4 regions of the Aquamicrobium terrae genome follow, and region 3 is predicted to be linked to each of the others. Evidence: riboswitches for the same ligand, from Rfam matches in the RefSeq annotation. Region 3 holds a riboswitch; each other region holds the start of a gene.

Region 1 (2,193 bases), on a different contig from region 3:
GCGCGCGGCGTGTTCATCCGCAAGCCGATGGTGGCGGGGCTGGACCGCTGCATCCGCATCAGCGTCGGGCTCGACCACGAACTCGATGTTCTGGCCGAGGAAATGCCGAAGGCACTGGCGGCGGCGCGGGCCGGATAAGCGGCGCTAGAGCGACGCGATCCGCAAGGCCCAGCGGCGTCCGTCGGTGGTGAACCGGGTCAGGCCAAGCGGCTCGACATCGACCGACCAGAAACCTTGCGGCGGGGCCTCAAGCACCGCACAGACAGCGGCGCGGATGACCGACGGGTGGGTGACCGCGAGCGTATGCCCGGACAGGCCGAGGCTCTCTTTCAGCAAGGCCGACACGCGATGCCTGAGGTCGTTCAGCGATTCACCGCCATGCGGCGCGGTTGCCGGGTCGGACACCCATGCCGCCAGGTCCGCCGGATCGAGTTCGGCAAGCCTGCGCCCGGCCCAGGTGCCGAAATCCTGGTCGCGAAGGGCCTCCACCGCCTCCCCGTGCAGGCCGAGGGCGGCAACGGTCTGGACGGCGCGCAGGGCGGGGCCATGCCATACGCGGTCGGCGCGAGGCAGGTTCCCGGCCAGCTTCTGCGCCTGTGCAAGGGCAGCAGGCTCCAGCGGCTCGTCACGCGGAAAAGCCCCGCGCCGGGTCGCCTCCGTCGCGCCGCAGCACACCAGCGTCAGCCGCCCTGCCATGCATCCTCCTTCGCTTGATTGACAGCCATACATGACGGCGACTAGTGTCGGCAAAGGTTACGGATCTGGAAGCTGGTGAAAATCCAGCGCGGTCGCGCCACTGTGATCGGCATAATGCCGGAAGTCAGGCCTTGGTCCGTCTCCCCAGCTTGCAATGACGGGACGCAGTATCCCAGGGAGAAGCACAATGTCTGACATCACATTCGCACCGGAAATCCGTCCGATTCCGGTGCGCGAAATCATGCCATGGGCCGTTTTCGGCGGGTTGCTCATGGTGCTGGCCATCTATTTCGTCGGCGCGGAAGAAGGGGCCACCACCCTGTTCTCGAGCCTGAGCACGCATGAATTCGTTCATGACGCGCGCCACCTCCTCGGCTTCCCCTGCCACTGAAAGCATAGCGCCATGGTTGGAAATCTTCTGCTTCGCGGGATGCTGGTCGGCATCCTCGCTGGACTTTTCGCGTTCGGATTCGCCCGTATCTACGGGGAGCCGCATATCGACAGCGCCATCGCCTATGAAGAAGCGATGGCTGCCGCCTCCGGCGAGCCCGCCGAGGAAGAGGAGGAACTGGTCAGCCGCGAGACGCAGGCGGGCCTCGGCCTGCTGACCGGCTCGGTCGTCTACGGCGCCGCCATCGGCGGATTGTTCTCCCTCGTCTTCGCCTATGTCTATGGGCGTGCGGTCACCCTGGGTCCGCGCGCCACCGCCGGGCTGCTGGCCGTCGCCGCCTTCATCGCCGTGGTGCTGGTGCCGGCGCTGAAATACCCGGCAACGCCGCCGGCTGTCGGCAACCCTGAAACGATCGGCGCGCGCACGGAACTGTTCTTCATCATGCTGATCGTGTCCATCATCGCGGCTGCCGTCGCCGTGGTGCTGGCGCGGCGCCTGTGGAGCCAGCTCGGCGGCTGGAACGCGGGAATCGCCGGCGGCCTTGCCTTCATCGTCATCATCGCCATCGCCCAATATGCGCTGCCGACGGTGAACGAGATTCCGGAAGGCTATTCGGCCGACCTGCTCTGGCGCTTCCGCACCTCCTCGCTCGGCATGCATGCCGTGCTGTGGACGGTGATCGGCCTTGCCTTCGGCGCGGTTGCCGAGCGCGCCCTGCCCGGCGCACGCGCCCGGACGGCCTGAGAAATGCCATGACGCGGCACGCTCCCTTCTCGGCGCGTGCCGCGTTTCTTGTTGCGGTTTTCGCGACCTGCCTTGCTTCACCTGCGGCTGAGGCGCATCGGCGGATCAATCCGGCCGAAATCCAGGGCATACCGATCGCCAGCCTGTCGCACGGCCAGATGGCCGTGATCGCCGATTACCGCAGCGAGATCATGAAGCTCGCGGCGCAGGAGCGGCAGGTGGACGACACCTTCGTGCGGCTGCTGAACTACGGCAACATCCAGTACACCTACTGCCTGTGGGGTCTCGTTCCCGGCACGCTGGGCGACGAGGAAAGCCCGTTCAACGAATGCGCCCACGCCTATCTGTCGGCGGCCCACGCG
Region 2 (2,193 bases), on a different contig from region 3:
CGGGCAATCTGCTCGAGCTGATGGGGCGCACGCACCAGATCGACATGCAGGCCGGAGACCGGCAGCGACAGGGCGAGATCCAGATTGTCGCCGAGCGCGCCGAAATAGGTGGCGAGCATGATGCCGAGCGCCGGCACCTCTTCCGCGAAATGACGATAGGCCGCTTCCAGCGCTGCCTGCTCGCGGGCGTCGAGGTCGAGCACAAGGCAAGGCTCGTCGATCTGCACCCAGTCCGCACCGGCTTCCAGCAGACGGTTCAGCAGCTCTGCATAGACCGGCAGGAGCCCCGGCAGCAGCGACAGCGGATCGAATTCCTCGCCGCCGGATTTCGCCAGCTTGAGGAAGGTGACGGGCCCGAGGATGACCGGGCGGGTGTGGATGCCGAGTTCCCTGGCTTCCAGGAAATGATCGACCGGCTTGGTGGTGGTCAGCACGAACTGCTGATCGGGCGCGAGTTCCGGCACCATGTAGTGGTAATTGGTGTCGAACCACTTGGTCATTTCCAAAGCCGACGTGCTGTGGACATGGCCCGGATGGCCGCAGCCCGCTTCTTCCTGGCTGCCGCGCGCCATGGCGAAATAGGTAGCGAGCGGCACCTCGCCGCCGGCCCAGCCATAGCGCTGCGGGATCGCGCCGACCATGACGGCCGTGTCCAGCACATGATCGTAGAGGGAGAAATCGTTGGAGGGGATGCGCGTCACGCCCTTGTCGCGCTGAAGGCGCCAGTTCTCGGCGCGCAGGCGCTTCGCCGTTTCATGCAGGGATTCGGCCGTATCCTTGCCGGACCAGTAGTTTTCAAGCGCGAATTTCAGTTCGCGGCGGCGGCCGATGCGCGGCACGCCAAGCGTTGCGACGGGAACTGTCGAGATAGCCATTCCATAAACCCCGATGGTTGGGGCGTGGTGATCGGAATAGCCGTCATCGCCTGCACAGGCAGGCGCATCGCGGCCGTCGGGACACCCCGCCCGTGGACGTTGTTCGTCATGGCAGGTCTCCTGGCTCGCGGGTCACCGCCTGCGTCCGTCTTCCCGGGACTTTCACCCCAGTGACATGGATGGACGCAAGGCTCTCCGCCTACAGTTGCGGGGGCAGCGCCGGATTTGCCTTTTCAAAAGGCACCGGCTTCCCTCTTAGCTTCGAGACACGAGATGCCCCGAAGAACCACGACGCACGCAATCTCCACCTTTCACATCTCAATGTCAATATGACATAAAGAAATCTTTATATCGTTATTTTAGTTTGCGCGATGCAAGTATGCTAGGCACGCAGGGCCTGCGCCGGGCTCTGGCGATAGGCGATCAGTGCCGGCAGAAAGGTCGCCACCGCGCAGGCGGCGAGCAGGCCGGCGAGCGTCCACAGGTCGCCAGCCTGGAACTCGACCGGCATGGCGACGCCGCTGCTGCTGGCGAGATGGCCTGATATGGCGCGGACGATGGCGTAACCGATGGCGAACCCGCAGATCACGCCGGCGGCGACGAGGACAAAAACCTCCATCCACACCATGCCCATGACCACGGGCCGCGACGCGCCGAAGGCCCGCAGCGCGCCGATCTGGCGGCGGCGTTGCAGCACATGCACGGCCACCACCATCAGGATCGCCGCACCGACCAGCGCCTGCGCGCCGGTCGCCACGAAGCCGAGCACGCGGCGGGCATCGCCCAGCGTGCCGTAGAGCCGCGTCAGCACCTCGCCGGGGAAGACGGCCAGCGTCGTTTCCGTGCGGTATTGCTGGCGCAGGTTGTAGGCGTCGGCAATGCTCTTCGGCTTCACGAGGATCGCGGGCACGCCGGGATTGTCGGCGTGCAGCAGTTCAGACTCGTCGACCGCCTGGCCGGCGAAACCTGAGCCGTGATCGTGGTCGTCGGCATGGGGGACGCTGGCAACAGCGGCCAATCCCGCGCTTTCAACGGGTCCATGGCTATGGTCGTGATCGGCATGGGTTTCCCAGACAGACTGGATCGGCACGAGGATCGCCCGGTCCCACGGCGTTCCCGTCGGCGCCATGCGGCCGACAACCCTGTATTCCACATGCGAATGCACCTCGCCGGCCTCGCCCACCGTGCCGTGGAAGGGATGGAAGCTGTCGCCGATCGAACGCGCCACCTGCGCGCCGACAACGGCGTCGCCCATATGGCTGAAACCCTCGCCTTCGGCCAATCCGCCAAGCATGCGAACCGCGTCGGCGGTCGTGCC
Region 3 (2,193 bases):
CCAGCGCCACCACAGGCGCGCCATGGAATGCTGGCCGGCAGCGGCAATCGTCACTTGGCGATACCCAGATCCACCAGCGCGTCGGCCAGCACCTCGATGCCGGACACGGTGCGCATGGTGGCATCCATGGCATGCGCATCCATCACCACGATGCGGTTGTTCTTCACCGCCTCCATCTGGCTGGCGACCGGATCAGTCTTGAGGAACTCGAGCTTCTTTTCATGGTCGTCAGCGGGGAAGCGGCGGCGATCCATCCTGGCGATGATGATGATCGTCGGGTTGGCCTTGGCGATGGTTTCCCAACCCACGACCGGCCATTCCTCATCGGATTCCACGATGTTCCTGATGCCGAGCTTGTCCAGCATATAGGCCGGTCCGCCCTTGCGGCCGGCGACATAGGGATCGATGTTCATGTCGGCACTGGAGAACCAGAACACGGCCGAAACGTCCTTGAGATCGAGGGCTTTTGCACGCTCGACCGCGTCCGCTTCACGCTTCACGAGATCGGCGACGACTTCGTCGCCCTTGTCCTGCACGTCGAAGATTTCGGCAAGCTCGCGCACGCCCTGATGGATGGTTTCGGTCGAGAAGGCGGCGGTGCGAGTGCCGTCGACGCCGACCGAATTGTCCTTGGCCACGCAATCGGCAGGCATCACATAGGTGGGGATACCGACCTCGTGGAACTGCTCGCGGGTCGCCACAATGCCTTCCGGCCCGACATGCCAGATGAACTGGACAGCGACGAGATCGGGTTTTTTCGCCACGACGCTCTCGAAGCTAGGATCGTTGTCGGCCAGCCGCTCGATTTTGTCGTTGATCGACTTGTGCTCGGGCAGCACGTCGGTGAACCAGACGGAGGTGCCCGTCACCTTGTCGCCGAGGCCCAACGCATAGAGCGCCTCGGTGGCGGCCTGCCCGACGGTCACGGTGGTGGCCGGCGCCTTGTCGAAGGTGATCGTCTCGCCGCAATTCTCCAGCGTGAGCGGATATTTCGTGGGCTCGGCGGCCGCATGGGCCGTGAGCAGCGCAAGGCTAGCGGCAGCAAGTGCCAGATGCGGGAAGGTCATGACGCGAAGTTCTCCGATCGGTTTGCAGCGGGGAACGGAGGCTTCGGGCGGGGAACGCAATGAAACGCCACGCATCCGCAAGGATGCGGCAGACAGCCTGATCGGGCAGGGACGGCTTCATCGACAACCTCTCCCGGGCACCCCGCCCGGCATGTTCAGTTCCAGGTGTCGGCAGGTCTCCTGACTGACGGATCAACATCCCTCCCCACCTTCCCGGGCCGAAGCCCAGTGGCATTTTTTGGGGAGCGGACTCACCGCCTACAGTTGCGGGGGCAGTTTCGTTTCGCAGGTTCCTGAAGAAGCCTGCGGCGAATTCCCTCTTCGTTCCTTTCGGAAACCGACGCCCGTTCGTATCGCATCCTGGCGCAGCATTTCAAGCCGAGAAAAGCCATTCCCCCAGATGTCGCTTACGGCAGAGGCGACGCCTTGCCGAAACCGGCGGGCGCGGGCTCAGCGCAGTAGGTGGATAGAAGAAGGGGAGGGCGTAAGGAACACGGTATCGCCGGTTGCGAACAATCCTGCTTCCGCCGGGTTGGGGCTGTCGACCAGCCAATTGCCGAGACCTTCGATCTCGACCAGATATTCGGCGATGTTGCCGAGGAACATGACGCGGCGCACCGTGCCGCGGAAATCGCCCTTGTCCCCGGCAAGATGGATCGCTTCCGGCCGGACGACGGCGGTGACGGTCGTGCCGGCTTCGAGGTCGGGCATCTCGCGCACGCCGATGCGCACGCCGTTGATGTCGACCGCATCCCCCGACAGGATTTTCACCGGCACGAAATTCGCCTTGCCGATGAAGTCGGCGACGAAGCGGCTCGCCGGCCGGGCATAGATTTCGTGCGGCGTGCCGAGCTGCTCGACCACGCCGGCATTCATCACCACGATCTCGTCGGAGATGCTCATCGCCTCGACCTGATCATGGGTGACATAGATCGAGGTGATGCCGACGCGCTGCTGCAACTCGCGGATCTCGACCCGCATCTGCTCGCGCAGCTTGGCGTCCAGATTGGACAGCGGCTCGTCGAACAGCAGCACCTTCGGCTCCATGACGATGCAGCGGGCAAGCGCCACGCGCTGCTGCTGGCCGCCGGAAAGCTGGTTGGGCGAGCGCCGCGCATAGCCCGAA
Region 4 (2,193 bases), on a different contig from region 3:
TTGTCCGTCTGCGCCGCGCGCCAGGCTTCCAGCCGTCCGGCAAGCGCCGCATCGGTGAGCGCCAAGACGGCGGCGGCCAGCAGCGCCGCATTGACCGCCCCCGCCTTGCCGATGGCCAGCGTGCCGACCGGGATGCCGGCCGGCATCTGCACGATCGACAACAGCGAATCCTGCCCCGACAGCGCCTTCGATTCCACCGGCACACCGAACACCGGCAGCGGCGTCATCGCCGCCGTCATGCCCGGCAGATGCGCCGCACCGCCGGCACCGGCGATCACCACCTTGTGGCCGGCCGCCTTGGCGCCGTGGGCGAAGTCGTAGAGCCGCTGCGGCGTGCGGTGGGCGGAAACGATCAGGCTCTTGTGGGAGACGCCGAGTTCGGCCAGCGTTTCGGCGGAGTGGCGCATGGTCGCCCAGTCGGACTGGCTGCCCATGATGATGGCGACATCGGCTTGGTGGTCGGTCAAGGCCCTGCTCCCGTCAGCAAAGCGGCGACGTAGCGGAATTTTCCCCGGCCCGCAAGGACGACCCATGCCGCAACTGGACCATTGGCCACCGCTGCCGGAATTGACAGGCCCGCCGGGCAGTGGTTAGCGTCGCTCCTGGAATCGGTTCCACATACGGATCAAAAGGGAACACGGTCAGCCGAGCGATCGGCAAAGCCGCGACTGCCCCCGCAACTGTAGCCGCCGAGCCTCTCCCCGATATGCCACTGGGCCGCAACGGTCCGGGAAGGCGGCGGGAGGCGACGACGCGGAAGTCAGGAGACCTGCCGGTTCCGGTCACCCATGCTTGATCACGGGGTGGGATCAGGCGCGGCCGTCCGCTGCGGTGACACGACAAGGTGTTGCCGCGTGCCTTACGGCTGCCGGGTGGAACATGCGATCCCCCTGCCCTTCCGGTCCGCGGTTGAAGTGGAAATCGCCGGCGCGAGACGCCCGGCATTCGGGGGTAAGGACCATGAGAACGACAATTCTGGCCGCAGGCGTATGCGCGCTGGCGCTGACCGGCCCGGGCTGGGCACAGCAATCCGCGAACAGCGACGACGACACCATCCAGCTCGACACGATCGTGGTGACCACGCCGCTGCGGCGCGCTTCGTCGCTCGAGCGTTCAACGTCGTCGGTGACGGTGATCGGCGAAGAAGAGATCAGGAAATCGGCGGCGCTCGATTTGCTCTCCCTACTGAAGACCCAGCCGGGCATAACCGCCACATCGAATGGCGGCCTCGGCGCCGATTCCAGCCTGTCGCTGCGCGGAGCCAGCGCGGCCCAGACGCTCATACTGGTCAACGGCGTGCGTGCCGCATCGGCCACTGCGGGCACACTCAACCTTTCCAGCATCCCGCTCGATTCCATCGATCGCATCGAAATCGCCAGAGGCGGCCATTCGGCGCAGTATGGCGCCGACGCCATTGGCGGCATCATCAACATCATCACCAAGCAGGGCGGTCCCTGTCCCGAGGGCAAAAGCGCCTGCGGCAGCGTGACGGCCGGTATCATGCACCCTTGGGGCGGCACGCTATCGGGCAATGTCGGAGGCGGTACCGAAGATGGCCTGCGCTACTCCTTCGGCGCGAGCATCCTCGGCACCCAAGGCTACGACTACCGCCTCTCGCCCGGCCATGACCTCGACAAGGACGGCTTCACCAGAGGCTCGGTCAATTTTTCCCTGTCGAAGGAAATGGCGGCGGGCGCGATCTACACCGACGGCCTTTACACGCGGGGCAGGAACGAGTTCGACAACGATCCGTTCGGCAACGTCTCGCACACCGACAATTTCTCCGGCCGGCTCGGCGCGCGGCTCGACCATTCGGAGAGCTGGACCTCGACTGTCGAACTGTCGACAGCCCTCGACTACGCTTCCATTTCCCAGGATGGCGTTGCCGGCGACGACTTCGACACGCTTCGTTACGGCCTGCTTGCGACCACCCAGAAGCAGTTCGATCTCGGAGCCACGCACCATATCGTCCAGGGTGGCGTCGAAGCCTATCGCGACTCGGTGAAGAACAGCGCCGTATCCGGGGTGCCCTATGCGGAGACGAAGCGGGACCTTGTCGCGGTATTCGGCCAATATTCGTTCGAGTATGAGCGCCTCACTGTCGATACCGGCCTGCGCTATGACGACAACGAGCAATTCGGCAGCGTCACCACGTACAATGTCGGCGCAAGCTATGAGCTGACCGATGGATTG

Evidence for each region. A riboswitch is a leader RNA that binds a small molecule or an ion and turns the genes downstream of it on or off. The one in region 3 is predicted to bind cobalamin.
Region 1: another riboswitch for cobalamin. It lies ahead of ACVCNR_RS15565 (CbtB domain-containing protein); the one in region 3 lies ahead of ACVCNR_RS23345 (ABC transporter substrate-binding protein).
Region 2: another riboswitch for cobalamin. It lies ahead of metE (5-methyltetrahydropteroyltriglutamate--homocysteine S-methyltransferase); the one in region 3 lies ahead of ACVCNR_RS23345 (ABC transporter substrate-binding protein).
Region 4: another riboswitch for cobalamin. It lies ahead of ACVCNR_RS07845 (TonB-dependent receptor plug domain-containing protein); the one in region 3 lies ahead of ACVCNR_RS23345 (ABC transporter substrate-binding protein).

Annotation. Positions count from the first base shown of each region.
Region 1 covers NZ_JBRKLZ010000001.1:3,161,523-3,163,715, reverse strand. Annotated here, with positions in the region: gene ACVCNR_RS15575 (pyridoxal phosphate-dependent aminotransferase) at 1-138, shown strand, start outside; gene ACVCNR_RS15570 (histidine phosphatase family protein) at 145-696, opposite strand; adenosylcobalamin (AdoCbl) riboswitch at 756-836, shown strand; gene ACVCNR_RS15565 (CbtB domain-containing protein) at 884-1,087, shown strand; gene ACVCNR_RS15560 (CbtA family protein) at 1,100-1,831, shown strand; gene ACVCNR_RS15555 (hypothetical protein) at 1,840-2,193, shown strand, end outside.
Region 2 covers NZ_JBRKLZ010000001.1:2,669,549-2,671,741, reverse strand. Annotated here, with positions in the region: gene metE (5-methyltetrahydropteroyltriglutamate--homocysteine S-methyltransferase) at 1-875, opposite strand, end outside; cobalamin riboswitch at 969-1,181, opposite strand; gene ACVCNR_RS13105 (ABC transporter permease) at 1,258-2,193, opposite strand, start outside.
Region 3 covers NZ_JBRKLZ010000003.1:55,340-57,532, reverse strand. Annotated here, with positions in the region: gene ACVCNR_RS23350 (FecCD family ABC transporter permease) at 1-24, opposite strand, end outside; gene ACVCNR_RS23345 (ABC transporter substrate-binding protein) at 51-1,067, opposite strand; cobalamin riboswitch at 1,221-1,424, opposite strand; gene ACVCNR_RS23340 (ABC transporter ATP-binding protein) at 1,518-2,193, opposite strand, start outside.
Region 4 covers NZ_JBRKLZ010000001.1:1,548,850-1,551,042, forward strand. Annotated here, with positions in the region: gene purE (5-(carboxyamino)imidazole ribonucleotide mutase) at 1-467, opposite strand, end outside; cobalamin riboswitch at 593-791, shown strand; gene ACVCNR_RS07845 (TonB-dependent receptor plug domain-containing protein) at 961-2,193, shown strand, end outside.